Regions from separate parts of the Pseudomaricurvus sp. genome, predicted to be linked through region 2. Evidence: predicted binding sites of a transcription regulator. Region 2 holds the regulator's gene; each other region holds the start of a gene.
The links. The regulator sigma-54, encoded in region 2, starts transcription at its own class of promoters, with help from an activator protein. The targets are predictions, from matches to a motif close to TGGCACANNNNTTGCNNT.

Region 1 (7,355 bases), on a different contig from region 2:
CCGCAGTCGCAGAAATCACCAGGAAGAACGTACTGTAATCGACCATGGACAATACCGTCAGGTAAACCACCGCCCCCACATTACCGTAAGCGCCCGTCATACCTGCGATCTGACCCGTCATACGACGCTTGATCAGAGGCACCGCAGCAAACACAGCACCTTCTCCCGACTGTACAAAGAAAGAGCATGCCATTGCAGCGACTACAGCCAGCCAAACAGGCCAGGCACCATCGATATGACCCATCACAAAGTAACCCACGGCCAGACCAGCCGTTAAGATCAGCAGCGTGGGTTTACGACCAAATTTATCCGACAACCAACCGCCGCCAGGACGAGACATTAGGTTCATAAAGGCATAGGCAGATGCGACCATACCCGCAACCACCGGAGTCAATTCAAAGGTTTCAGAGAAGAACAACGGCAGCATGGAAATGACTGCCAATTCAGAGCCAAAGGTAGCGAAGTAAAGCACATTCAGTACCGCAACCTGCTTGAATTTATACTGATGAATTTCTGGAACAGGTTCTTTAAAAATATTTTTGTTAACCTTCCAAACATGAGAAACATCGTACAGATAGAGAGCAACCAAGCCCACGTAGATAGCCGTGACCGTATTGGCAGTCAGCATGCTGACACCTGATGGCGAAAGTTTCCATGCCAACAGCGCCAACGCTGCGTACATAGGCACCTTCATAACCAGCAAGAAGAAGAAGTCACCCTTTGAAGTCACTTCCATGGCGCCAAGATTCTTCGGGCGGAAGTATGTAGAACCCTTAGGAGTGTCCGTTACATTGGCGTAGAAAACGAATGAAAACAACAAACTCATCAGGCCGGTAATGCCCATGGCATAACGCCAGCCATCTTCACCGCCAAACATGACCGCAACCGTAGGCAAGGTAAAGGCCGCTGCAGCAGAACCAAAGTTACCCCAACCGCCGTAGATGCCTTCCGCAGTCCCCAGCTCATTGTGCGGGAACCACTCAGAGACCAGACGAATCCCTACAACAAAGCCTGCACCGATACAGCCCAAAGCAAAACGCGCAATCGCAGCCTGAGTAAACGTATCAGCCAAAGCAAACATGAAACAGGGGATTGAACAAATTGCCAGCAGACCGGAGTAAACGGCCCTGGGACCGTATTTATCCGTCAACATTCCAATCACAACACGTGCCGGAATGGTAAACGCCACGTTCAGGATCAACAGAGTTTTAATTTCTTCTGTCGTTAACCCCAGGGATTCTTTCAATGCCTGAAGTAAAGGTGCGAAGTTGTACCACACCATAAAGGTAATAAAGAAAGCCATCCAACTCAGATGGAGAATCTTCATCTTTCCCGTAAACGAGAAGAGATTAAATTTGTCAGCGGAACTCATAGCGGTATATCCCCTAAGGAAGAATTAATACTTTCCCTTTCAAAGCACGCACCATGCCAAATAAAAATAACCATTACAAATCAATAGGTTACAAAAAATACCGAAACATACGAACCAACTTAAGCCCCACAAGCATGCACATATGCACAGCAATGCACCACCAAAAACCAGAACACAAAAGAAAACGAAAACGGTCGGTAGTTTTATTGAACAAAACTGGGTGTTTTTGCACCATAAGTAACCACTCTGGAGTGGCAACCACAAGCTGATATCAATCAGACTTTCAATCCTCACGCTGCAACACTCTAAAGGCAGCACTCAAAAAGCGACGCTCAAAAGACAGGCAAAAAAATGGGGCGCAAATGCGCCCCCAGTGCAGAGAACAACTTAAATTGCTTGAGGAAGGTCAAGCGGCCTGCAACTGAACCTCACCCGCCTCAATACGAATTGGGTAAGTCTTCAGTGTGTGCTCGGGCTCCTCCAGACACTCACCTGTCTGGAGATTGAAATGTTGTTTGTACAAAGGCGACGCCACAACTGGCACATCACCCAGCGACCCAATAATGCCGCGGCTCAAGACATAAGCATTACCAATCGGATCGTAATTAGATACCGCGTAAACGGCTTTGGTCTTGCCGCAGTAAAATACTGCGACCTGTTCACCGTCTACCAGAGCACATACGCCGGCATTCGGAGTTAGATCGTTTTCGCTACAAATAGTTTTCCACTGACTCATTGTAATTTCTCCTATTCCCGACTTAGTCGACCAACTCAACAGATTGAATGCGCTCATCAGGAGTCGCTGGACGACGCTGACCACGCTCAGCAACATACGCCAGACTGTTATCTGTTTCATCTGAGTTAATGTAGTGCTTGAAGCGCTTCAGTTTCTCTGGATTTTCAATGGTGGTTTTCCACTCACACTGATAGTTGCCAATATTGGCAGCCATTTCAGATTCCAGTTCAGCACCCAATCCTAGTTTGTCATTGATAACGACGTCTTTCAGGTAATCCAGACCACCTTCCAGGTTTTCCAACCATACCGAAGTACGCTGTAAACGATCGGCGGTACGGATGTAGAACATCAGGAAACGGTCCACATACTTGATCAGCGTATCGTCATCCAGATCCGTGGCGAACAGGTCTGCGTGACGAGGGCGCATGCCGCCATTGCCACACACATACAGGTTCCAGCCATTCTCGGTAGCAATCACACCCACATCTTTACACTGCGCTTCTGCACACTCACGAGTACAACCAGACACGGCGAATTTCAGTTTATGAGGTGAGCGCAAGCCTTTGTAACGATCCTCAAGATTGATCGCGAAACCGACACTGTCGTTCACACCATATCGACACCAGGTACTACCTACGCAGGATTTCACAGTACGTACCGACTTGCCGTAAGCGTGGCCAGTTTCAAAACCAGCATCAACCAGCTTCTTCCAGATCAATGGCAACTCGTGCAACTGAGCACCGAAGAGGTCAATACGCTGACCACCGGTCACTTTGGTGTATAAATCGAACTCTTTAGCAACTTCACCCAGCACGATGAGTTTCTCTGGGGTGATTTCACCACCCGCCACTCGCGGAACAACCGAGTAAGTGCCATCTTTCTGCATATTGCCAAGGAAGATGTCATTGGTATCCTGCAGGCCGATATGTTCATCTTTGAGAACATAATCATTCCAGAATGAAGCCAGGATGGAGCCGACGGTTGGCTTACAGATTTCACAGCCCAGTCCGTGACCATGGCTTTCCAACAATTCATCAAACGTTTTGATTTGCTTCACGCGGACAATATCAGCCAGCTCTTTACGGGAATACGCAAAGTGCTCGCAGATGTCATTCTTAACTTCATAACCCAGATTCGCCAGCTCAGCATCCAGAACCTGTTTGGTCAGTGCCGCACAACCACCACAACCAGTGGAAGCTTTGGTAGCGCCTTTAATACCGCCCATGTCCACACAGCCACCGGCAACCGCTTCTTTAATTTGGCCCTTGGTGACATCAAAACAGGAACAGATTTGCGCCGTGTCTGGCAGTGCATCAACGCCCAATCCAACGGCTGCCTCACCATCACTGGCTGGCAAAATTAAACCCGCTGGATTCTCTGGCAGATCCATATCGTTCAGCATCAATTGCAGCAGGTTACCGTAGGCATCTACATCCCCGACCAATACGGCACCCAGAACTTTTTTGCCATCTTCGGATACAATCAGACGCTTGTAGACTTGCTCAATTTCATCGTTGTAAGTGTAAGACTGCGCACCCGGAGTATTGCCATGTGCGTCACCGATACTGGCAACATCCACACCCAGCAATTTCAACTTGGTGCTCATATCGGCACCCTGGAAAGTTTCGCTACCACCGGTGATATGAGAAACCGCAACTTTCGCCATGGTGTAACCCGGAGCCACCAGACCATAAATACGGCCGCTCCAAAGTGCACACTCACCAATCGCGTACACATTCTCTACGTTGGTCTGGCAGTTGTCGTTGACCACAATCCCGCCGCGCTCACCGATCTCCAGATCAAACTGACGCGCCAGCTCATCTTGCGGACGAATACCCGCAGAGAACAAAATCATATCGGTTTCGAGAAAGCTACCATCCGCAAAGTTCATGCGGTAGCGACAGGTCTCACCGGCAACAATTTCTGAAGTGGCTTTTTCGGTGTGAACGGTTACATCCAAATCTTCAATTTTGCGGCGCAGCAAGCTACCGCCGCCCTCATCCAACTGAACCGCCATCAGACGTGGGGCGAACTCCACGACGTGAGTTTCCAGACCCGCAGCCTTCAGGGCATTTGCCGCTTCCAGGCCCAGCAGACCACCACCCACAACCACACCCACTTTACTTTGTGAGGCAGAAGTCGTGATCGCTTCCAGATCTTCAATAGTACGGTAGACCAGACAATGCTCCTGATCGTTACCCGGGATTGGCGGAACAAACGGGAAAGAACCCGTTGCCAACACCAGTTTATCGTAAGATTCTTTACGGCCGCCGGCTGTTACCACGTAGTTTTCCTGGGTATTCAGCTCAACAACTTTGTCATTCAGGACAAAGTTAACACCGTTTTCGTTGTAGTAACCTTCATCTGTAAGTGCAAGATCTGCAGCAGTAGCACCGCTGAAGTAACTGCTCAATTGCACACGGTCGTAGGCCAGCCGCGGCTCCTCAGAGAAAGTAATGATTTCGAAATTCTCGGCTTGGGAATCTTGCAACAAGTTATCAATAAACTTGTGGCCAACCATGCCGTTTCCGACGACCAATACACGTTGCTTACTCATGACGTTTCCTCAATATCAGGCTGACAATTTTTGAAGTTGTTTGCTGGAAGTAATCTCTTCTGACGAGAGACTTGTAAACCAATCTAGTTTTTCGGCCAGGTTAACCACCTGACCCACGACGATTAACGCCGGTGATTGAACCGATTCACGCTCGACCATGTCGGCCAACTCGTGCAACTGCCCACGAACCACTCGCTGCTGTGGACAACAGCCATTCTCGATCAACGCTGCTGGCGTTTCGGCATTTAAGCCTTCAGCCATCAAACGCTCACTGATCATGCCTGCTTTACTCAGCCCCATATAAAACACCAGGGTATGATCCATCTGAGCCAGTGATGCCCAGTTAATACCTAATTCTTTTTCTGCGTGGGCAGTCACTAAAGTGCAACCTTGCGATACGCCACGATGAGTCAGGGGAATACCTGCATAACTGGTGCAACCTGCTGCTGCAGTAACACCCGGCACCAGATCAACTTGTATGCCCGACTCTTTTAATCGCATCATTTCTTCGCCGCCACGTCCGAACACAAACGGGTCGCCACCTTTGATACGGCAAATATTCAGGCCTTGCTGGGCTTTCTCGACCAACAATTCATTCAACTCATCCTGAGGAATGGAATGTGCGTCTTTAATTTTTCCCACATAAAACGCAGGTGTAGAGGCTGGAAACAGGTTGCGAATCTCCTGACTCACCAGGTTGTCGAACAGAATCAAATCAGCCTGTTCAATCACTCTTACCGCTTTAACGGTCAGCAAATCTGGATCTCCAGGGCCGGCTCCCACAAGCCAGACTTTTCCCTGAACTGCGCCAGCAACAGGCTTAGCGACTTTGATCTTTACGATCCCTGTCGGAGAAGCTTTAACGTATTCACTCTTAAGAACGTCCGTAGCTGACATGTTCATAACCCTGCACCAATAAATCTTGTGTTTAGTAGAGCAAGGACAATGCCAGCCTTAAAAAAAAACACTGAAAAAATAATTTATTCATATTTATCAATGGGTTATAAATTTTGTCACATATTTCATTAGCCCTTTACTGTCGCGGCACACATCACAACGCCCCCCAAAAAACCAAGTTTGCGCACCACGATGAAGCCTATCCGCACCATTTATGACCCTGTTTTGAGCCAAACACACAAATTGTCTAATCAATAATATTAAACGAGCACAAAAATTAAAGATCTATTTTGGTGCACAAAGTAAGGCCTATTTGCGCCACCGCTCAATTTTTGAGCTGCGGAATCGCCACCAGTACCCACTTCTCTTCACTGAACCGCGGAAGATTTCAGTACAAAGCCTCAGAACTAGCCGCATCAATCTGCGTTTTGAAAACAAAACATAACTTCACCCCGACTGGCCTGATTATTGCTGCCACCTACACGTAACCTACTCAATGAATGCGTTTCCCTTTATATCAGCAGACTTACTTTTATCTCCTGATTTAAAAGACACAGAAGCGCCTGAAGAAAAAACATTTTTGTTTGCTGAATTGCCCGGAGCTTAATTGTGACCTCAGCTATTTCGAACATTGCACCATGGACTAAAAGCACTTGCGCCTACTGCGGAGTAGGCTGCGGAATTGAAGCACGCCCCAAACCCAATGGTCAGTTGGAAATTCGGGGGGATAAAGATCACCCTGCTAACTATGGTCGCCTCTGTTCTAAAGGCATGGCACTGGGTGAAACGGTGATTCCCGATGGACGCTTATTACACCCGACTATTAGTGGTATGCGCACAGACTGGAATACAGCGCTGGATCATGTCGCCAAAAGTTTTCAAAAAACCATTGAAGAACACGGCCCCGACTCAGTGGCTTTCTATGTGTCCGGGCAACTGTTGACTGAAGACTATTACGTTGCCAACAAGTTGATGAAAGGCTTTATAGGCTCCGGAAACATCGACACCAATTCTCGCCTGTGCATGTCTTCCAGTGTTGCCGGACACAAACGTGCCTTTGGCACCGATACGGTTCCTGGCTGCTATGAAGATCTTGAGCTGGCTGACTTAATTGTCATTACCGGCTCTAATCTGGCGTGGTGTCATCCGGTACTGTATCAACGCATTAAAGCGGTAAAAGAACAGCGCCCTGAAGTCAAAGTGGTTTCCATTGATCCCCGCGTCACCGACACTTGTGAAGTAGCCGATTTGCACATACCACTGCAACCGGGCAGTGATGTGGCATTGTTCAACGGCTTGCTCAGCCATCTGGCCAGCTGTCAGAAAGTCGATGAGCATTATGTTCAGCAACACACTGAAGGCTACAACCGTGCCCTGTTGCACGCGCTGGAAGACGGCTGCAACTCAGAATCTCTGGCGAAAACACTGGGCGTAGATCAGGAAGATCTGAAACTGTTTTTTGACTGGTTTGCCCACACAGAAAAGGTTGTAACGCTTTATTCTCAAGGCGTAAATCAATCGTCACGCGGAGCGGACAAAGTCAACAGTATCCTCAACTGCCACCTCGCCACAGGCAGAATCGGCAAGCCGGGATCTGGTCCGTTTTCGCTCACCGGCCAACCCAATGCCATGGGCGGTCGTGAAGTGGGCGGACTGGCAAATACATTGGCAGCGCACATGGAACTTGACAGTCCACTTCATCATCAGCTGGTCAGTGATTTCTGGGAAACAGACAATCTGACCGTCACAGCCGGCTACAAAGCCATTGATCTGTTTGATGCCATTGATCGCGG
Region 2 (7,355 bases):
CCAGTAAGGGTTTGGCAGGCAGCGTACGTCAAACACCTGATCAACATCCACCGGAATGCCGCGCTTGAAGCCAAAGGACTGAAATAACAGCGCCATCCCGGGACCTGTATTACCGACAATGCGCTGTTTCACCAGGTCTCGTAACTGATGCAGGCTAAGGCCGCTGGTGTCGATGGTCAGATCGGCAGAGTTGGCGATGGGCTCGAGAAATTTTCTCTCAAGAGCGATTGCCTGTTTGAGATCGGTTGTCTGTCCGCTGAGAGGGTGCTTGCGTCGGGTTTCGCTGAAACGCTGAATCAAAATGGGGCTGCGGGCATCCAGAAACAGAATTTCGCACTGCAAGCCGGGAATCTTGGCTTGCGACAAAAACTCGGGAAACTCCTGAAGATCCTGCCAGGTGTTGCGTGCGTCAATACTGACGGCAAATGACTGGCTCTGGGGATGCTGATCCAACTGTCGAACCAGCGATGGCAGTAAAGAGGCAGGCAAGTTATCAATACAGGTAAAACCGACATCCTCAAGCACGTGCAAGGCTGTGCTTTTCCCCGAGCCGGAGCGGCCGCTAATTACAACTAAACGCATGGGATTTTCTGCCTCGTCGACTATCAATATTTCAGGGTGCTCGTTTTATCCGGGTGCTTTCTTATTGGGGCGTTATGGCCTCATCAGGACGCACGGCCTTTGAAGGAGGAGTATCAATTGATACAACACCACGAGCAATACTCTAAAGGTACCTTACTTTGGGTAGATTACAAAACCGCGTCCCTGCGCCATCAGAGGGGCGCGCTGGCGTCTTGTTCGGTGGCTGCCAGGTAGAGGCTTTGGGTGTCGCTGGCGTCGCGAAGATTCTGCAAATAGTCGGGATGGTGCAGTTGTTCGGCAATCGCGGCCAGAGTTTTCAGATGTTCGTCGTGAGCCTCCTCGGGAACAATCAGGGCAAACAGGATGTCCACGGGTTGGCCGTCGATGGATTCATAGTCGATGGGGCTTTGTAACTGAATCAAAGCACCAACGGTGTTGGCGCAATTGTTGATGCGGCAGTGAGGAATAGCAATGCCACCGCCCAGACCGGTTGTGCCAAGCCGCTCCCGAGAGATCAGACTGGTGAAGATCTCATCGGCGTTAAGAGTCGGCTGGTCTTCGGCAATCAGTTGGGAGATGACTTGCAGAGCGCGTTTTTTGCTGCTGGCCTCAACACCGCAGTAGGTGCGATGTTGAGACAAAAATGATCTTACTTCCATAAATTAGCGGTGATGATTTCGCATCTTTTCTTTGTGTTTAATGAGTTGGCGGTCGAGCTTGTCGGCCAACATGTCGATGGCGGCGTAGAGGTCTTCGGACTCGCTGTCTGCGAAGAAGTCTTTGCCGCTCACGTGCACTGAGGCTTCTGCCTTTTGGCGTAGTTTATCAACAGATAGTATGACGTTGGTACTGGTAATTCGGTCGTGGTGTCTTTCGAGGCGATCTAGTTTGGTGTTGACGTAGTTTTTAATGGCAGTTGTCAGTTCAACATGGTGTCCACTGATGTTGATTTGCATGCGTTGCTCCTCTTGTCGTGAAACGTCGGTATTGAATCGCTTGTCATACAGCTTTGGCTACTAGCACCAGCTGTGTTGGTGCTGTCGAGGCCCTGACAGGCAGGACTTTAACCTTTATCCCGAGTGGGCGACCAGTACCGGCTGCAGCGGACTTGTGTTGCGGTCAACAGCTGCTCAGACCAATCGCTTACGCTCGTTGGACGCGGGTATTCCTAAAGACTCCCGATACTTGGCGATGGTGCGTCTGGCCACCTTAATGCCCTGTTCGGCGAGTAATGTGGTGATTTTGCTATCACTTAACGGTTTTTGGGGGCTCTCAGCCGCCACCAGTTTTTTGATGATGGCACGGATTGCTGTGGATGAGCATTCGCCGCCTGAGTCAGTACTCACATGGCTTGAGAAGAAGTATTTCAGCTCAAAGATGCCCTGAGGCGTGTGCATGTACTTTTGAGTGGTGACCCGGGAAATGGTGGACTCGTGCATGCCGACAATTTCGGCCACGTCGTGCAGAACCAGCGGTTTCATGGCCTCGGCGCCATAATCGAGAAAGCCGCGCTGTTTTTCGACGATACAGGTAGAGACTTTCAGCAGGGTCTCGTTGCGGCTTTGCAAGCTCTTGAGGAACCAGCGGGCTTCCTGCAAGTTGTCGCGTAAGAAGGAGTTGTCACTGCTGGTGTCCGCCCGCTTGACCATTGAGGCGTAGGTATCATTGATACGCAATTTGGGTGCGATGTCGGGATTCAGATTCACAGTCCAGCGGTCATCCTGTTTGGTCACAAATACATCGGGTACTACGTACTCGGTCTCGCCACTGTAGATGCTGTCCCCTGGACGTGGATTCAGGCTCTGAATCAAAATGATGGCATCTCGCAGCTGGGCTTCCTTGAGTTTGGTTTTTCTCATCAGCTGCTTGTAATCGCGGCTGCCCAGCAACAATAAGTGGTCTTTGACTATGAGTTTAGCATCTTCCCGGCAGGGTGTAGTTTTTGGCAGTTGATTCAGCTGGATTAGCAGGCATTCGCTCAAATCCTGACTGGCGACCCCGGGAGGGTCAAACTGTTGCAGTCTGTGCAACACCGCAAAGACTTCGTCCAGTTCGAGCTCTTCCAGCTCGTCTACCAGGCTTTCATGGATTTCTTCGGCGTTCATGCTGAGCATGCCGGTGTCTTCAATAGCGTCAATAAACGCCATCGCTATGACTTGGTCCCGATCGGACATGGGGGTCAGGTTGAGCTGCCACATCAGGTGCTGATGCAGGGATTCGTCGCTGCCGCGCCGGCTTTCGTAATCGTTGTCCTCGCTGTCGGGTGCTGACAAGCCGCTGCCGGAAGGGCCTGACTGGTATACATCGTCCCAGCTGGTGTCTACCGGCAGGTCTTCCGGAATAGCGTCTCCCCAGTCGCCCTCGGGACTGTCATCGCTGTTTCTGTCGACGCCACTTTGCTCTTCCTGGGCGCTGGCGGTGGGTTCTGGTTCGCTGTCGGAATCTTTGGTGCTGCTCTGTTCGGGCTGATCTTTGGGGGTGTTGATGCTCTCGTCGGGAGTGTCCGAACCGGCATTGTCGTCTTCGCCGACTTCCAGCATGGGGTTGGAGTCGAGCGCCTCCTGGATTTCGGCCTGAAGGTCGAGCGTCGACAGCTGCAGCAGGCGGATGGCTTGCTGCAGTTGGGGGGTCATGGTGAGTTGTTGACCCAGCTTGAGTTGTAACGACTGTTTCATGTATGGCTACGGCTACTGAGGAATTCTTTCTCTGCTCTGCCGCAATGTCAGCGAGTGTGGAGCTGTGTGATGTGTGCGGCAGAATCCATTCTTGCGACGATCAGACTCGATTGAAATGATCGTGTTGGTGAGCAAGTGTAGCCAGAGTAACCGAGGAGAACAACTTAAACAAGCAAGTTTTATGCCTGTTTCTTGCCTGCTTGGGAGGAAATGCGAATGTTGGGAGCGGGTGGCTGCGTTGTGGTCGATCTTAGTTGGACGCGCTGTCCAAGCTGTTTGCCAGAGGCCACAATTTTGTGTGTGGGGTCACACTTTTAGCCCTGAGAAAACACACTATAAGCTGAATTGGTGCCCGAGGTAAACCTCTCTGACCTGCGTGTTGCCTAGAACGGTTTCCGGCGTGCCTTCGGCAATAATGTGGCCTTCGCTGACGATGTAGGCTTTCTCGCAAATATCGAGGGTTTCGCGAACGTTGTGATCAGTAATCAAAACGCCAATCCCGCGATCTTTCAGGTGCTGAATAATGTGCTTGATGTCGTTGACGGAAATGGGGTCGACGCCAGCAAATGGTTCATCCAGCCGGATGAATTCCGGGTCGGTGGCCAGTGCGCGAGCGATTTCGACCCGGCGACGCTCACCACCGGACAGCGCCATGCCGAGGCTATTCTGGATATGGCTGATGTGAAACTCTCGCAACAACTGATCGAGTTTGTCCTGGCGCTGTTTGCGGTTCAGGTCCTTGCGGGTTTCCAGAATACTGAGAATGTTGTCGTTGACCGTCAGCTTGCGGAATACGGAGGCTTCCTGTGGCAGGTAGCCGATGCCCGCTCGTGCCCGTCCGTGCATGGAAAGGTGCGTCAGGTTCTTTTGATCAATAGTGACCTTGCCCTGATCGGCATCCACCAGCCCGGCAATCATGTAAAAGCAAGTGGTCTTGCCCGCCCCGTTGGGACCCAGCAGGCCGACAATCTGGCCACTGCTGACCGACAGGGAAACGTCGATAACGACACGGCGGCTTTTGTAGCTCTTGGCGAGGTTCAGGGCGTTGAGTGTGGGCATGGCGTTGGTCTTGTCCTTAAATCCGGCGCTGGGCAGTGTGGCGGTGCGGTGGCGCTTTAACTGTTAGGGATTGCGCTCACTTTTGGGAGGAATCGTCATGTGAATGCGGTCTGGGTTGGTGGTGCTTTTGTTGCCCTGAGCTTTCACCACAGAAGATTTCATGTCGTAATCAATCTTTTTGCCGGTCAGGGTGGTGCCATCGCCCTGACGCAGCGAGGCGTTTTCGCTGATGTGCAGCTTTTCGGTGTCCAGCAGGTATTCGATGGTTTTGCCTTTGGCGATCACCATTTCTTTGTCGGGCTCGGGGATTTGCTGGTAGTGGGCGCGATCACCGGTGGCGACAACCCGTGAAATCTCGTTGTTGATGCTGTAAATCACCACCTTGTCGGCTTTGATCCGCATGGTGCCCTGATCCATCTGTACCTCGCCGGTATAGGTAGTGATGCCCTTTTTTTCGTTGCGCTCGGCGGTGTCAGAGCTGATGTGTATCGGTTGCTCCCGGTCGCTTTCCAGTGCCAGAAGAGTGGAGCTGAACCCGCCCAGAGTCAGGGATAACAAAAGCGAAATGGCGAGTTTATTGCGGATCATGTATGCCTCGGACGTTGGATAGCAATTTTATAGTGTCTGTTTTCAGGTACGCTTCCATACCAACGGCATGGGTGGTGTTGCCGGGGCTGGTGATGATAACAGGTTTGTCAGTTTCGGCGTATTGCCTCTCTGGTTTTACGACCAGATATGGCGTTGTGAGTTCCGAGGATTGGCCCAGAGTGTCGGTGCGAGTGATGTGCACATCTCCCCAAAGTTGAACCAGGTTGCCGTTGTTGCGGGCTTTTCCGGTATTCGACACGATGGTGGTGGGCGGCTTGTCCACTGAATACATTGTCAGCTTCGGGGCGGTGAGGTCGGCGTAGTCTTTGGCTGTGCGTCGCTTGGGGTTCTTTTGGTAGTAGCGGGTTTCAGACGCGACAAAAACCGAACTCAACTGGCCGTTCTCGTCAAAGCGACGACGAACGGCGTTGTGCACAATATTGCTCGGGTGTTTGGATGTTTTCGGAGTTTCGGGCTTCTGAGGCAGGAATGTCTCCGGTGGGGAATCCCAAAACACCAGAAACAGACAGGTCAACAAAATGATGAAAGCCGGGGCCAGCCAGTTTTTATTCATGATGAGGTTGCCTACATAACTCCGGCACGCAGTATGTCGTGCATGTGAATGACGCCGATGGGACGATGACCGTCGTCTTCAACAATCAGGGCGGTGATCTTGCGGCCTTCCATGATGCCCAGAGCTTCGGCGGCCAGCATGTTGTGGTGAACGGTTTTGGGATTTGCCGACATGACCTGATCCATGGTGGCGGTGCTGAGGTCTGCCCCCTGGTCGACGCAGCGACGCAGGTCGCCATCGGTGAATACGCCCAGCAGGTGGCCGTCAGGATTGGTTACGGTCGTCATGCCGAAGCCTTTCTCGGTCATTTCTACCAGTGCCTGGCTGAGTGCTGTATCGGCACTGACTCGCGGCACTTCGCTGTCTTTGTGCATGATGTCTTCCACTTTCAGCAGCAGTTTGCGCCCCAGCGCGCCGCCGGGGTGGGAAAAAGCAAAGTCTTCTGCGGTAAAGCCGCGAGCTTCCAGCAGGGCCACCGCCAGGGCGTCGCCCATGGCCAGGGTTACCGTGGTGCTGGTGGTTGGCGCCAGGTTCAGAGGGCAGGCCTCGCTCTCAATACTGATGTCCAGGTGGACGTTGGCGGCCAGCGCCAGTGGCGAGTCGGCTTTGCCCGCCATGCTGATCAGTGGGATCCCCATGCGCTTGAGCATCGGCAAAAGCATTACGATTTCAGCGGAGGAGCCGGAATTGGAAATGCCGATGACCACATCGTCACGGGTGATCATGCCCAGATCGCCGTGGCTGGCTTCGCCCGGGTGGACAAAGAAAGAGGGAGTTCCGGTGCTGGCCAGAGTGGCGGCGATCTTGTTGCCGATATGACCCGATTTGCCCATGCCGGTGACAATGGTTCTGCCCTTGCAGTTGAGGATCAGCTGGCAGGCATCCACAAAGGTCTGGTTTACACGACTTTTGAGGTCGGCGACGGCCTTGGCCTCAATGTCGATGGTGCGCTGACCGGCCTTGATGAGTTGGGCGGTGTCTGTCGGTGGTGTGTTGTTCTGGGTCATAAGGCTATTCTAAGGGAATTTGAGTTTTTGCCGTTTGCAACAAGCCTATCGGCAAACGGCGTTTAAAGGAACCTCAGGCGGCAGCCATCGGGTTAGTATCCGTAGATGGCCGGCGAGGATCAGCGGAACAGCACATAGAAATACAGGATGTAGCCCGCCAATAGCAGGGTCCCAATACGGCGCCCCAGGTAGGCGACTCCCTGACTGTTAGGGTGCCGGTTGCGTACCTTGTAATCAATAATGATAGCTGCCGCCAGCAGGAGCGTGATGCCGCCCATGGCCATAAAGTCGCGACTGAAGACGTCGGTCTCCATGACGGGCGGGTGGATGATGCCCGGCAGTGACATGACGGCCAGGATGTTAAAGATGTTGGAGCCTATAATGTTACCCAGGGCCATGTCGTGGTGGCCTTTGATGGCGCTCATGACCGAGGCGGCTAGCTCCGGGAGGCTGGTGCCAATGGCGACAACGGTCAGACCAATGATCAGAGGGCTGACGCCGAAGTCGGTGGCGACAATTTGGGCGCCCCACACCAGCAGATCGGAGCTGGCAATCAGTACCCCAAGGCCGACCACAAACCAGAAGAAAGCGATGCCGGTCTTCATGTTGGGGATTTCGTCCTCGTCCACAACCTCTTCCGGGTGATCTTTCTTGCTACGAGTCATGATGTATAGCAGAGGAATCAGGCCGCCAAGCAATAAGTAGCCCTCAAGAGGTGACAAGGTTGCGTCGTACAGCACAATGCCGGCAGCCACAGTGACCAACAGCAGAATCGGAATTTCCTGAGTCAGCAGGTGTTTCTGGATGGGCATAGGAGCGATCAGAGCTGTAATCGCCAAGACCATACCGATGTTTGCCAGGTTCGACCCC
Region 3 (7,355 bases), on a different contig from region 2:
GTAATGTTGCCCTGAGTAAACTGCTGAGCAATATCCGCCAGCATGACACCACTGCCTGCTGCGTTATTGGCAGTACCCACGATCGAACTTGCGTAAACATCGCCGAATTCAGCCCGTGAACGCTTAAAACCCGTCGTACTCGCATTGGCGATATTATTGCCAGTAACCCGCAAATCGTTGTCTGCTGCACGAATACCTGTCAAACCAATATTAAACGACATAGCCTGTCCTCAACTTAAGCTTCCGCGCCACAGCGCTATAATTTTTATCCAACACACCCTGCGAATAAGATCCGAGTGCCAACTAAATTGCTTTTAACTCAATTGTTTCTGATTAGAGTGTTTCCAACTACACAGTTTCCACTACATAATCGTTTGTACGTCATCCAGTGAGACCTTGCCCAGGCCTGCCAGATTCAAGACTGGTGATGATCCGTCATTACCCAGAGTCACGCTGTTCACATTGGCTCCCAGTAACGTACCCACCTGATACATTTCTCCATCCATTCTGGCTTCCGCTTTCACTGTATAGAGTCCAGACGGCAAAGGTTCGCCGCTATTGTTCAGGCCATCCCAGATAAGGTCGTGATTACCCGCAGCCTGACTTCCCAAATCGACATTACGAACCAACTGACCGGTTTCGTCATAGATGCTCACCTTCACTTCAGGGCTTGTGACCGGCAACTCAATGACACCGGTAAACATATCCCCTTCAGACATCCATGCGGTATCCGTACGCACCTGCACCTGACGACCAACCAAAGCTGTGGCCTCTAAAGCCGCGCTGGACTGATAACTGCTCACAAAACCGCTAACGGTATCGTTCAGATTATCGATACCCTCCAGGGAGCTGAATTGAGCCAGCTGGGCAATAAACTCGCCGTTATCCTGCGGCTCCAGAGGGTTCTGGTTATTCATTTGGGTGACCAACAAGGTCAAAAACTCATCTTTACCCAGTTCATTGCTTTTCGCTTCCTCAGAGCTTGCGGAGGAAAGCTGACCCAGAACACTATTACTTGTTGCTGCATTGACATCCATTACGATTGCCCTCCGCTTACTGACCTAATGTCAGCACACGCTGAACCATTTGTTTGGCAGAATTCATCACTTCAACATTGGCCTGGAAAGAGCGTGAGGCCGAAATCATGTTAGTCATTTCTTCAACAACATTCACATTGGGATAAAACACATACCCCTCCTCATCCGCTTCCGGGTGATTGGGCTCGTATCGACGCTGTAAAGGCGCATCACTCTCGACAATTCCCAAAACCTCTACACCAGCTTGGGATTGAGGATCGCTTTTGTCCGAAACAAAACCACTGGCATCCCGATACACGGCACTGAATACCGGCTGACGACTGCGATAAACCTCATCGCTACTGGAACTTGCCGACTGAGCGTTTGCAAGGTTACTGGCAGTAGTGTTCAGACGGACGCTTTGCGCTGTCATGCCGGAACCTGCAATATCAAATACGCCACCTAAAGCCATGATCGTTTCTCCCTTACTCACCGCGCAGAGCAGTGGTTAAGCCTTTGAATTTACTGTTTAAAAAGGTAAACGTCGCCTGAAAGTCCAGTGAGTTTTCCATGTATTTTGCGTGCTCTACGTGCTCTTCGACGGTGTTGCCGTCAATGCTGGGCTGAGTCGGAGTCCGGTACTGAATTCCACTGTCGCCAACTGACATGCTGACACCACGCTGATGACCTGAGTTGGTGGCTGCCATCTCCAGCGACGCTGAAGAACCGGAAGCGGCCTTGGCCAGAGCGGACTTAAAATCGATGTCGCGAGCCTTGTAGTTGGGGGTATCCAGATTAGCGAGATTGTTCGCAAGAATAGAAGACCGCTGACTGCGAAAACGCAGCGCATCGTCATGAATCCCTAACGCTTGATCAAAGCCAATAGCCATCTGTCACCTCAACTCTTTAAATGTTTATCCCAGTGCTGCCCCGTAAGCGGCAATCACTAAACTGTGTACAGGATTTAGCAAGAGCTGTGCCAAAGACAGAAAAAACCATCACCCCCCCCTAAAACACTGGGCTGTAGAGGTTTTCCTAAACACAGGAAAGGGGCATTTGAAATCAGAGATAACAAAAAAAAGAGGAAAGCGGCAAACCTTTACCGCAGAACGGCAAAGGCTTCACAGAAAGAAGAGCTACTGAAAGAGAAGGCCTTTTCAGGCCGAAATAAAGACGGAAAACAACCAGCTACAGCGCCCGGTACATGATGCCCGGTTTGCAATGAATCATTTCGAACAACTCAGAAGCACCCGCCAGCCCTTCCGACGACCCCAGCACCAAAACCCCTCCAGGCTTCAACGCAGCGTGCAGACGCGTGAGAATGTTTTGCTTAAGTTCACCGGTAAAATAAATCAGAACATTACGACAAAAGATCACATCAAAGCGACCCAAGCCACCGTAGGAGTCCAACAGGTTCAAAGACCTGAACTGCACACGACTGCGGATAGCCGGCTTTACCCGCCAGACCTCTTCGCTGACCTGGTCAAAATAAGCGTCCCGGCGCTCGGGAGATAAACCACGCAACACAGACATCTTGTCGTACTCGGCAGCCTGAGCCTGCTTGAGCATGCTGGCTGACAGATCCGTTGCGACAATTTCCACAGACCGAGCCGACGACAAGCGATTTTGCCGACGGCTTTCTTCAACCGTCATACTGATCGAATAAGGCTCCTGCCCAGAAGAACAGGCTGCCGACCAGATACGAATCGGCCCGGAATCCGGCTTCTTTTGGATTTCCGCCAGCAACGTCGTCTGCAGATAGTCGTAAGGATGCGTATCACGAAACCAGAAGGTTTCATTGGTGGTCATGGCATCCACTACCTGCTCACGCAGTTTGGAGTGACGGCTGCGGCGCAACTGATCCACCAGAGCACTGAGACTCTCCAGCTGGTTATCCTGCAAAATTTTGCGGATGCGGGTAGTCACCAGATACTGCTTGTTTTCTGCCAGATGAATGCCGCAAGCCTCCTGCAGGAACAGCCGGAAGCTTTCAAACTCACTGGAATTCATAGTGGCGCCCCCTGGGCGTGACGGTGATGCCGTAAAACCACTGTTTGTCATGCGTATACTCGCTATAAAAAGCCAAGAGTTTGTCAGCCTTGTACCGTCTGACGAAGCAATTTTAATGGAACAATTTCAACGGAACGAGAGTAAAAGAAGCGTTTTCAAAAAGAGACCACATTTTCTGCGGAGCATCCTTAACTTGCCGCTTCTTGCAATGCGTCCTCATCCAACAAGCTTTGACCACTGATCTCCAGGATTCGGTCATTCACTCGTCGAGCCAGCTCGTCAGGCTTAAATTTAGCCATAAAGTCATCAGCCCCGACCTTTTTGACCATGGTCTCGTTAAAGACACCGCTGAGCGAGGTATGCAAGACCACTGTCAGATTTTTCAGTGCCGGATGGCTGCGCACTTCCGCTGTAAAGGTATAGCCGTCCATTTCAGGCATCTCAATATCCGAAATCACCATAATGAGCTCGGCATTAGGATCCAATCCGTCTTCCACCATGCTTTTTAGGTAGTTTATGGCTTCGCGACCGTCTTTTTTCAGCGTTGTCTTGATGCCCATAGACTCAACAACCCGCTGAACCTGCTTCCGGGCAATGGCCGAATCATCCACGATGAGTACATGTTTTTGCACGATACGCTCGGCAATACCATCTTCGATAACACCTGGGCTCACTTCTTCACTTACCGGAGATACTTCAGCCAGGATCTTCTCGACGTCTATGATTTCAACCAGCTGGCCATCCACCTCGGTCACCGCAGTCAGGTAATTGTCTCTGCCAGCGCCGGACGGTGGCGGATGAATCTCTTCCCAATGCATATTGACGATGCGCTCAACGCCACTCACCAGGAAGCCTTGAGTAGATCGATTGTATTCCGTGATGATCACAAAGCAGTTTGCAATATCATCCAGTGGGTTACGACCCATGGACAAATTCATATCCATGATAGATGTCGTATTGCCACGGATATGCGCCACCCCGCGAACGACAGGGTTACGCTGTGGAATGGCATTCAGAGGCGGACATTGTAGAACCTCTTTGACCTTGAAGACGTTAATACCGTACAACTGCTGACCACTCAGCCGAAATAGCAACAGCTCCAGTCGGTTTTGACCGACCAACTGTGTACGCTGATTAACGCTGTCCATAACTCCAGCCATGACGTCTCCTCAAAGCTTGTTAATGACGGTTTTAATATACAGCTGCTCTATAACGGCACGGTGTTTGCTTTATCTCTATCAAACTTGCAGCAATACCGGCATAAGTATTAAACCAAGAGCAACATTGACTTGATCAATAGCTATAGCGGCAGACACCGCAAAGCCTTTAATACAACATCGAATACAACACCGGTATCAGGCCCAAAATGACACTGAGCAAACTATGAACTTTAAACGCCTACATATCGCCTTAAGCCTTGGAATCGCCGTATCTGCGGCCTCCGAGGCCAGACAGTGGCAGGATTTGTCGGACGTTCCTGTAGCCGCTCAACAGTATCTTGAAAGCGTTCTGAAGGATAAGTTTCCCGATGACCAAACCCGCATTGATGTAGGCGACATTGATCCCCGCTTGCGCCTTTCAGCATGCGACAAACCTTTGACATACGATTTGCACGGCCGACAACTAAGTGCCAGCAATGTGACACTTCGGGTTCAGTGTCCAAGCCAGACGCCCTGGTCTTTCTACCTGACCGCCAAAGTCGAACGCATGCGGCAGGTATTGGTTGCAGCCCGTAACATTGGGCGTGGGGAAAGGCTCACCGAGAGAGATTTCTCTCTGGAGTTGCGTGATGTGAGCACCATGGGTAACAGCACCGTTTCCAATCCCACGCGCATCATCGGCAAAGAAGCCAGACGCCCGATTAACCTGGGGGACAGTCTGAGAACAACCAGTGTCACGGCCCCTGAGGTCATTCAGAGGGGAGACGCCGTCAGCGTGAAAGCCATCAGCGGCGGGATTGCAGTCTCCACATCAGGGGTTGCCATGAACGACGGCAAAGTTGGCCAACAAATACGCGTCCAGAATCTGAAAAGCGAGCGAGTCATTAAAGCGCGAGTCACAGCAAAGGGACAAGTTCAGGTCATTATGTAGAAAACCAAGGGTTAACCCTTGTCAAAATAGGCCAAAAGTCCGTAAAACTGGGCTAAAAGTGAGACTCACTGCTCAAAAGTTCAATTTTTTGACCCCTCAATACGGGATTTAAAAAAAAGAGCTAAAAAAGATAAGGTTTTGACTAAAGTTATCGCGGCACCCGCCGAAACCCTCAGTATGGGCACCTTTGGTCAAAACTTCCAAAGATGACAGCACCACAACACAATGGGAATTGCAGCAATGGTTATTGATTCAAACAGCAACAACATCCTCTCCTCAAGCGGCAACGCAAAAGGACGGGTCGACGGTAACGCCAGCAGTAAAAACAATGCTGCCGAGTCACAAGCGCAGAACACTCCTAAACCGGAAGTATCTCTAAGCTCACAAGCTCAACAGCTGAGCCAGCTGGAAAGCAAGATTCAGGCGACACCAGACGTAGACACTCAGCGTGTCGCTGACATTAAGCAAGCCATTGCTGATGGCACCTATGAGATTAATCCCGACCGCATTGCCGAGAGCATGCTGGCTCAGGACAACTTTTTCTCATAAATACGAATACGTTCATCTCAGGATGAACTCCACTGGCGAGAAGGTCATGCCGACCCAATCGACCGTGGACGAAAATATTGACGGACAGAGCTAAACTCACCGCTGCAATTCCCGGCTTTGCGTGCTGTTATTTTGCTGTCCGTCAAAACAATTTGACCGTTTCGACTTTTGATTTTTTCGATGTTTGAATTTCGATGTTTGATTAATGCAACGTCTGATTTTTCAACATCTGATTTTCAGCATTTGATTTTCAACCACAGATCATCTGGAAGGTAGCCATGTCCGCCACAACGCCATATAACTCTGATTCAGCTACAGGCTCGACAACCGGATCTGACAATGTATCCGCGCCCGCCGTTCACCAACAGATCAGCCAAGACATTCAAACGGCAAGTACCCTGCTGGAGCTTCTGAAAGAAGAACACCAGATTCTTCAACAACGTGACCACACCCGTTTGGGTACCTTGGTCGGTGAAAAGCAGGTATTGATGGCCAAGCTGGAACACGGCGCCAAACAACGTAGCGGCTGGGTTAACTTTCTGACCCAGCGCACAGGCCAACCCAATGAAGTCTGCTGGAATCGCCTGCTGCAGGAACTGGACGGAGTCGTGTTACCGCCGCTCTGGAAAGAGCTTCAAGCTCTCGTAGATGACTGTAAAAAACACAATGAGCTGAATGGCAAAATGATTGCCAGAGGACAAAGAACTCTGCAGAAGCTCATGGGGTTGATGCGCGGACAATCCGCAGACACCGCTAATCTCTACAACGCCACAGGCAACACTCAAGCTCAGCGCACCAGTCACACTGTGGTCAAAGCCTGATAAGTAGGTTGCTGTATTCAAGAAATGGCCCGCCCTAGTGGATTCGAACCACTGGCCTTCCCCTTAGGAGGGGGACGCTCTATCCAGCTGAGCTAAGGGCGGAAAGATCGTTTGAAAATGAGATCAATCGAAGAGAAACGAATTCTAGCGATTTCCCGCCCATGTCACAACCGAGTCGAGAAACTGACGTAACTTCCCCCCAAGTTTATCTGATTTAAGTACACATCAAACTTTAACCCACACTGAAAAACCTCTGTTACCGGTGCATTCAATACCCAGTTGCGGGATAATGGCGACCACTTTCACACCATGAAGCGCCATGAATCTTTTACTGCTTTCACCTTCAGATTTTATCTCACCAACGACGGCTGAACTCACCGACAGACGACGGGATCATCTGCTCAACATTCACAAAGTTGAAGTTGGGGATGAGGTGCGTGTCGGGCTGATCAATGACCTGCAAGGGTTAGCAACCGTGACTGACATCTGCTCAAAAAGTATTCGACTGGATGTCTCTTTGAGCAAAGAGTCCCCAAAAGCGCTGCCGCTGACTCTGATCCTTGCCCTTCCCAGACCCAAAATGCTGAAACGAATTTTTCAAACCGTAGCCACCATGGGGGTCAAAAAGCTGATTTTGATCAACAGCTATCGAGTGGAAAAAAGCTATTGGCAGACGCCCTGGTTACAGGAAAACACCATTCGCGAGCAGCTGATTCTGGGATTGGAACAAGGTGTTGATACCGTCATGCCAGAGGTACGTCTGGTAAAACGCTTTAAGCCGTTTGTGGAAGACGAGTTACCGGCGTTGTGCCAGGGAAGACGTGCCCTGGTGGCTCACCCCAAACAAGCGATACCCTGCCCTGAACCC
Region 4 (7,355 bases), on a different contig from region 2:
AGATTAACTCGTGCCCGTGTTGCAGAATGATCATGTTTCGATTCATCCGCATCCCCGGCCCCATTTTGATGCTGCCGTGCAGCAGGTAAACGCCGGGATACAAGGCTTTTATATCATCGTGCGGGTATGCGGGTGGGTACATCACTTTTCCTTAAGCCATTCGCAATAAATAGTAGCCATCAAAAATATCTGTTGAGCTTAGATGACCAAGGGTCAGTACGCCATGTCCAGGTTTTCTTCAGTCTAATGCACTCCCCGCATCCACTTCTTCAGCCAGGGCGAGATTAAAATCATAAACACCCCGACACCAACCCCTGTCCACATTAAGAACTGATACAGCTCGGTATAGGTCGCCAGCGCATGAGCCACATCCTGAGTCTCGCCGGTGGAGATGTCGATGGAGGCCATTTTGCCGAGGCGGGTGGCGACGGTTTCTGACAGCGAGGTGGCGAGAAACCAGGTGCCCATACTGGCGCCGACGACGCGGCGCATAGAGAGCTTGGTGACGGCCGATAGGCCAACCGGTGAGAGGCAGAGTTCGCCGGTGGTGTGCAGCAGGTAGGCCAGGGTCAGCCAGATGATGGCGACCTTGCCGTCTTCGCCAAGGAATTGGGCGCCGATGACCATGGCACCAAACCCCAGCCCGGCCTGAATAATACCCAGCCCAAATTTCACCGGTGTAGAGGGTTCCCAGCCGCGACGGCCAAGCCAGATCCACAGTGCCGCCAGCAGAGGAGCGCAGACAATGATAAAAAACGGATTCAGTGAACCGAACATGGAGGCGCGAACTTCTGCGCCCATCACGGTGCGATCTACGACGCGGTCTGCATAGAGGGTCATGCTGCCAGCGGATTGTTCAAACAGCGCCCAGAACACCACCGACGAAGCGATCAGTATCATCAGAACCAGGGTGCGCTGGAACTCTTCCCGGCTGCCTTTCAGTAATGCAAACGCAGGCAGGGCGATCAGGGCGATGGTGAGCAGGACGTTCTGGCTCATGTGGACAACGTGTTCGTGTTGCAGCAGCAGCCAAATCACCGCCAGCGATAGCAGACCCCCGAGATAAATTATCCATTCACGATTGAGAGGGCCGATAACCCCCTGTTTAAGAATGTCCGGGTTGGAGGGTTCTGCCAGTCCCATCAGGTGTTTCTGGCCTTTGAGGAATGTCAGCAGGCCGAACAACATTCCAATGCCCGCAGCGCCAAAGCCGTAACCCCAGCCAAAGGTTTCGCCGAGCCAGCCGCAGAGCAGCGTCGCGCTAAACGCGCCAATGTTGATGCCCATGTAGAAGATGGTGAAGCCGCTGTCGCGACGGGGGTCGTCCCTGCCGTAAAGCTGACCGACAATGGTGGAGATGTTGGGCTTCAGAAACCCAACACCCACGGCAATCAGTGCCAGGGCAAAAAAGAAAACATCGAGCGCGATAACATCCTGAATGATGAGCGTCTGACTCAGTTCGGTGCCAGCGGCGACTACGCTGCCATCGTTCAGTGTCAGCGATGAATTCAGCACCGTACCGGCAGCGTAGGAAACCGCTTGCTGGCCTTCATAAGCCATCAGCAGGTGACCGCAACACAACAGCACCGCGCCAAACACCACCGCTTTGCGCATCCCCAAATAGCGGTCAGCCAGCAGGCCGCCAATGACAGGCAGGGCATAGACCAAACCGGCGTAGGCACCGAGCACGTCGTAACCGGCGGCGTCGGTAAACAGGTGGTATTTGGTGAGGTAGAGCAACAACAGGAACTTCATGCCGTAAAACGAAAAACGCTCCCACAGCTCGGTGGCGAAGCAGATATAAAGCCCTTTGGGATGACCAAAGAGCTCGTCTGTGGGTAGCGATTCAGCCTGGCTGTTTGTCGTCATAAGCGAGTCATGTCCTATGTGTGCTTGCCGGTGTCGATAGAGCGCCGTCAGTTAGGGTAATGAAAAACAGATATAACTGACTTTGTGTCTATTCCACAATGTGACAGGCCTTTAGAGTGTCACAAAGGCTAAAATAAATACAAGGCTCGTGTGGAAGGAGGGTGGTCTGACACCTGTTCAGGCCGCGAGAATGACGTTCAGAGTAATGTATGTTCAACGACGCAAGTTCGGGTTATCGGTTGTGGCCGGTACGCTGTTTCTGTTGTCTGTCGTCAGCTGCGTTCAGCAGTCAGCCGATGTAGTTCTCATGAATGGCGGACGACTCTCTGACACCGAGGTTCAGCGATTACTCGACAGCCAAATGCTACTGGCGGATGCAAACCCAGACGCTCTGGATAGTGCGCGGGCGCTTTTGGCCCAAGACCCGCTGGCGGTCAACGGCGAGATGCGACGTTTTATCCACGCCTACGTTGCTGCCGAATCATCGTCCAACAGCAAGTTGCAGCAATTGCTCCAGGCGCTGCTGCACGGAGGACTGTTGGGGGTCAGCTACAACCCGATGAAAACCTACACCGCCGCCGAGACCTTTTATTATCAGGAGGGCAATTGCCTGTCGTTTTCGATGTTGACGGCGGCGCTGGGGCGAGAGGTGGGGCTCAACGTCAGATTTAACGAGGTGCAGGTGCCGCCCACCTGGGATATGCAAAGTGCCCGCACACAGGTGAATTACCGTCACATGAATGTCGTCGTCAAAGCCGGACGGCAACGCAAGATCGTCGACATCAATATGAGCAACTACAGCGTCGATTATCAGCAGGATCTGGTGTCCGACGACTACGCGGTGGCTCAGTATTACAATAACCTGGCGATGGAGTCTCTGATTAACGGTGAGCCGGCGGTGTCTTTCCTGCTGTTGCGCGAGGCCCTGACCCGGGAGCCTGAGCTGTCTTTTTTGTGGGGTAATCTGGGCACGGTGTACCGCAGAGCCGGCTACTATCACGAGGCGGAAGTGGCCTATCTGAAAGGTCTGCAACTGGATGGGGCGGATCTGATGATTGTCAGCAACCTGGCTCGGCTGTACCGGCAAATGGACAGCCCGGACAAGGCAGACTATTACGAGCAACTGGCCGCCAGTTATCGGGCCAGAAACCCCTATTACCGCTATTCACAAGCCGGTGAGGCCTTCGCGACTCGTCAGCTTGACGATGCATTGGACAATATTACCGCGGCCATTGAAGCCTACAGCCAGGATTCCCGGTTCTATTTTTTGGCGGCGAAAATCAATAGGGCGCTGGGAAGGAATGGTGAAGCGCGGCGGCAATTGCAGATGGCCATGTCTCTGACCGGGGATGATGCCCAGAGGCGTCTGTATCGGGAAACACTGGCGGAGCTCACCCCAAACAATCTGGGTGAGCTTACCACCATCGAGCGGGATTAATCGTCGCCCTCGGGGCCGTCGGACATGCCCAGCTCTTTCAGCTTGCGAGTCAGGGTGTTACGACCCCAGCCCAGCAGATTGGCCGCGTCGCGCTTGCGACCGGCGGTGTGCTTGAGTGCGGTTTCAATCAGGGCTTTTTCAAACGTCGGTACGGCTTCTGAAAGAATGTCATTCTGGCCGCGCGCCAAAGCCTGATCGGCCCAGTGACGCAGAGCTTTTTCCCAATCGCCGGAGGGGCTCTCTTCACCCTTGCTTTCCATCAGCTCTGGCGGCAGATCTTCCAGGTGTACTTCACGGCCAGAGGCCATCACCGTAATCCAGCGACAGGTGTTTTCCAGTTGGCGCACGTTGCCGGGCCAGTCCAGGTTACAGAGGTAGTTTTCGGTCTCTGGCAGCAGGATCTTGGTTTCCACTTCCAGTTCTTTGGCCGCTTTATGGAAGAAGTGTTGAGCCAGCTTGGCAACGTCCTCACGGCGGTCGCCGAGCTTGGGAATGTGGATGCGGATCACGTTCAGACGGTGGAACAAATCTTCCCGGAAGCGATTATCTTCGACCAGGCTTTCCAGATTTTGGTGGGTTGCGGCAATGATGCGCACATCCACTTTAACTGGCGTGTGGCCGCCGACCCGATAGAACTCACCGTCCGCCAGCACCCGCAGCAATCGGGTTTGGGTCTCGGCGGGCATGTCGCCAATCTCATCGAGAAACAGGGTGCCGCCATTGGCCTGTTCAAAGCGACCCTGACGTTGACCGCCGGCACCGGTGAAGGCGCCTTTCTCATGGCCAAACAGCTCTGATTCGATCAGATCGCGGGGAATTGCGGCCATATTCAATGCGATAAAGGTGTTGTTGCGACGCGGGCTGTGGCGGTGAAGGGCACGAGCCACCAGTTCTTTACCGGTACCGGATTCGCCGTTGATCAGAACCGTGATGTTGGATTGTGACAGGCGGCCGATGGCGCGAAACACTTCCTGCATGGCGGGAGCTTCACCAATGATCTCGGTGGCCATCTCCGGTTCCGGCGGCGTGTGTTCCTGCAGTTGTTCCTGAGCATGGATCAGGGCGCGTTTGATCACGGCAACAGCTTCGTCGACATCAAACGGCTTGGGCAGATATTCGAAAGCACCGCCCTGATACGCCGAGACCGCGCTGTCGAGGTCCGAGTGAGCCGTCATGATAATAATCGGCAGGCCGGGGGCGTCTTCAGACAGGATTTTCAGCAGGGAAAGTCCGTCGGTACCGGGCATGCGAACGTCGGTGATAACGGCATCCGGGCGGCCGTTCTTCATCGCATTCAGTGCGCGGTCGCCACTTTCAAACGCGGTACAGGCGATACCTTCCTGCTGCAGAGCACGCTCAAGTACCCAGCGGATGGAGCGGTCATCGTCAATGATCCAGACATGATTAGAAGGTGTTCGGCTAGGCTGCATGATGTTGTTCCAGTGGTATATAGATGGAGAAGGTGGTTTGTCCCGGCTGGCTTTCGCACTCTACCAGCCCCTGATGTTGTTGAATGAGGTGTTGCGAAATAGCGAGTCCCAGCCCCGTACCTTCCGGTCGGCCGGTGATCATCGGGTAGAAGATGTTGGTCAGCATGTCCTGAGGAATGCCGGGGCCGTTGTCTTCGATATCGATCCGGCATACCAGCGGGTGGTGTTGCTGACCGATGGTAAATTGCCGCTGAATCCGGGTGCGCAAGGTGATGATGCTCTGCTCGTTAAGATCCGCTTCCTGCAGCGCCTGCATGGCATTGCGGGCAATGTTCAGCAGCGCCTGAATCAGCATTTCTTTGTCGGCTTCAAATTCGGGGATGCTGGGGTCGTAGTCGCGACGAATGCGAATGCCACTGCCACACTCGGCTTTAATGACGCTGGCAATGCGCTCCAGCACCTCGTGGGCGTTGGTCTGTGCAAACGAGGGCAGCTGGCGTGGGCCGAGCATGCGATCTACCAGGTTGCGAAGGCGATCTACTTCTTCAATGATGATGCCGGTGAATTCATCGAGGTCGTTACCCGGCAGTTCTCGTTCCAGCAATTGAGCGGCGCCACGGATGCCTCCCAGTGGGTTCTTGATCTCGTGGGCCATGCTGCGCACCAGATTGCGCACGGTCTCCTGAGAGGAGATCAGAGCTTCTTCCCGGCTGATTCGCAACAGGCGGTCGAGAGCCACAATTTCGATGATCACGCCATCCTGATTGGACAGCGGGGTGACCGTGTAATCCACGGTCAACTGTTCGCCGTTGTGTAGCTGCCATTGTGCGCGGCGCTTGGTGAACTGGTTTTCCTCAACAATGGCAGTTCGCAGGGTGTCTGCTGGGCTGCCGTCTTCCCGGAAATAGTGCAGAAACGACGTGCCCAGAACTTTCGCCTGGCTGACAGCCAGTAATACCTCGGCGGCCGGATTGAGGTACTTCAGTCGGAGACTGCTATCGACGAAGACTACGGCAACGTTGAGGTGCTCGAGGATGCTCTTATAAGGTTGTTCTGATGGCATGTGTTATCCGTTAAATGAGGCTTAGACACTCGGTGTTTTTGCGCAGGTTCTCGGTGTCTTGTCCGATCCTCGCTGGGTTTGCCGCCACTCAGTCGGAGGCCCGGTCCATTATGCGGTTTGCACCTTATTGATCCGGGAATGTTTTCCGAGAGGTGATTGCTTAGGCATGGTTGCCGCACCCATCTTGTCTTAACCTGCAGTAATTCTTAGCAAGAAACGAACCAATACGGCGCACCCGCCCCTTTTCGGTGAAATCACGCGGATTGAGGGGGTGAGTGGCAGATGCCTCCACGAAATTGTGTTTTATTTTGGTGCAGGCCAACTGAGGGGCGCATTTTATGGCCTAGTTTGGGACGTGTCTGTAGCCTGGATTTCTCTTGCGTTCACTCTAGCGCGCGCTTTTACGTGGCACTGAATTGCGTTGCACATAGATGGTGACCGCGTTTGAACGCCCCATTACCTCACCTGAGGAATTTATGACCACGGCCCGAAGGCTGTGTTCGCCGCGGTAGACTTCGCGCAGGACAAGGTTGGTTGAGTAAAACTCCTGCCCGAAGGCCTGGCCGTTCAGCAAAATGCGGATGTGATCACCGTTCCTGAGTTGAGGGTTAATGCTGAGGCTGACCGGGATTTCATACTGCCCCATAGGGACCTGGGTGCCTTCCTGTGGGTTGTTGATGCGAACCTGATAGTTCACCGGGGCTTTTTTCACGGTGGGTAGCGGTCGGGGCTGGGCGGAAACCGGAGGTTGAGTGTTGATGTCCGGCAGATCAACGGGATCGGCCTTGTCCTTGTCTTTGGGGTTGTCTGTATAGACTGTGTTGCCTTGCTCATCCACGGTTTTGTAGATTTCGGCGGTTGCGGTCATGCCGATCAGAGAGAGGAACAACAATACTGCGCAGGTGATTTTCATGTCGCTGTCCGTGTCGAAAGTGATACCAGTAAAGGTTATGTCGCTTAGATTAGCGGGTTTTTTCGATATAGGCGAGCGGTGGACGTGTGGGGTGTGAGCTCTTAGAGGTGTGCTTCTGCTAAATATGACGCCCATAAAAAAGGGCCGCAAATGCGGCCCTTTTCGATCAATTTAACCGGTACAGGTCTTATACAGAGTAGTACAGATCAAACTCTACAGGGTGAGTGGTGTGCTCAACCTTGTGAACTTCTTCCATCTTCAGTTCGATGTAAGCGTCGATCATGTCTTTAGTGAATACGTTGCCCTGAGTCAGGAACTCGTAATCTTCTTCCAGACATGCCAATGCTTCGCGCAGCGAACCGGCAACTTGTGGGATCTCGGCAGCTTCTTCCGCTGGCAGATCGTACAGATCTTTATCAGCAGCATCGCCAGGGTGGATCTTGTTCTTAACGCCGTCCAGGCCAGCCATCAGCAGGGCTGCGAAAGCCAGGTATGGGTTGGCAATTGGATCCGGGAAGCGAGCTTCAACACGTACAGCCTTAGGAGAAGAAACGTAAGGGATACGGATAGAGGCAGAGCGGTTACGGGCAGAGTAAGCCAGCATAACAGGTGCTTCGAAGCCAGGAATCAGACGCTTGTAGG

Region 1: the regulator sigma-54 is predicted to act here: its motif matches at 1,414-1,431, upstream of ACTG33_RS04740 (NarK family nitrate/nitrite MFS transporter).
Region 3: the regulator sigma-54 is predicted to act here: its motif matches at 1,981-1,998, upstream of flgB (flagellar basal body rod protein FlgB).
Region 4: the regulator sigma-54 is predicted to act here: its motif matches at 6,007-6,024, upstream of glnL (nitrogen regulation protein NR(II)).

What each region holds. Positions count from the first base shown of each region.
Region 1 is NZ_CBFIHX010000021.1:23,748-31,102, reverse strand. It holds gene ACTG33_RS04740 (NarK family nitrate/nitrite MFS transporter) at 1-1,372, opposite strand, end outside; gene nirD (nitrite reductase small subunit NirD) at 1,779-2,108, opposite strand; gene nirB (nitrite reductase large subunit NirB) at 2,131-4,665, opposite strand; gene cobA (uroporphyrinogen-III C-methyltransferase) at 4,681-5,562, opposite strand; gene ACTG33_RS04720 (molybdopterin-dependent oxidoreductase) at 6,172-7,355, shown strand, end outside.
Region 2 is NZ_CBFIHX010000002.1:18,648-26,002, forward strand. It holds gene rapZ (RNase adapter RapZ) at 1-582, opposite strand, end outside; gene ACTG33_RS00415 (PTS sugar transporter subunit IIA) at 774-1,223, opposite strand; gene hpf (ribosome hibernation-promoting factor, HPF/YfiA family) at 1,245-1,538, opposite strand; gene ACTG33_RS00425 (RNA polymerase factor sigma-54) at 1,713-3,257, opposite strand; gene lptB (LPS export ABC transporter ATP-binding protein) at 3,591-4,316, opposite strand; gene lptA (lipopolysaccharide transport periplasmic protein LptA) at 4,380-4,904, opposite strand; gene lptC (LPS export ABC transporter periplasmic protein LptC) at 4,891-5,478, opposite strand; gene ACTG33_RS00445 (KpsF/GutQ family sugar-phosphate isomerase) at 5,490-6,485, opposite strand; gene ACTG33_RS00450 (calcium/sodium antiporter) at 6,605-7,355, opposite strand, start outside.
Region 3 is NZ_CBFIHX010000024.1:229-7,583, forward strand. It holds partial or broken gene ACTG33_RS05115 (flagellar hook-basal body complex protein) at 1-221, opposite strand, end outside; gene ACTG33_RS05120 (flagellar hook assembly protein FlgD) at 363-1,037, opposite strand; gene flgC (flagellar basal body rod protein FlgC) at 1,054-1,488, opposite strand; gene flgB (flagellar basal body rod protein FlgB) at 1,502-1,906, opposite strand; gene ACTG33_RS05135 (CheR family methyltransferase) at 2,205-3,026, opposite strand; gene ACTG33_RS05140 (chemotaxis protein CheV) at 3,215-4,186, opposite strand; gene flgA (flagellar basal body P-ring formation chaperone FlgA) at 4,410-5,117, shown strand; gene flgM (flagellar biosynthesis anti-sigma factor FlgM) at 5,358-5,666, shown strand; gene ACTG33_RS05155 (flagella synthesis protein FlgN) at 5,945-6,487, shown strand; tRNA gene ACTG33_RS05160 (tRNA-Arg) at 6,513-6,589, opposite strand; gene ACTG33_RS05165 (16S rRNA (uracil(1498)-N(3))-methyltransferase) at 6,807-7,355, shown strand, end outside.
Region 4 is NZ_CBFIHX010000101.1:682-8,036, forward strand. It holds gene ACTG33_RS13060 (hypothetical protein) at 1-142, opposite strand, end outside; gene ACTG33_RS13065 (peptide MFS transporter) at 244-1,869, opposite strand; gene ACTG33_RS13070 (tetratricopeptide repeat protein) at 2,060-3,307, shown strand; gene glnG (nitrogen regulation protein NR(I)) at 3,304-4,737, opposite strand; gene glnL (nitrogen regulation protein NR(II)) at 4,727-5,800, opposite strand; gene ACTG33_RS13085 (DUF4124 domain-containing protein) at 6,189-6,713, opposite strand; gene glnA (glutamate--ammonia ligase) at 6,901-7,355, opposite strand, start outside.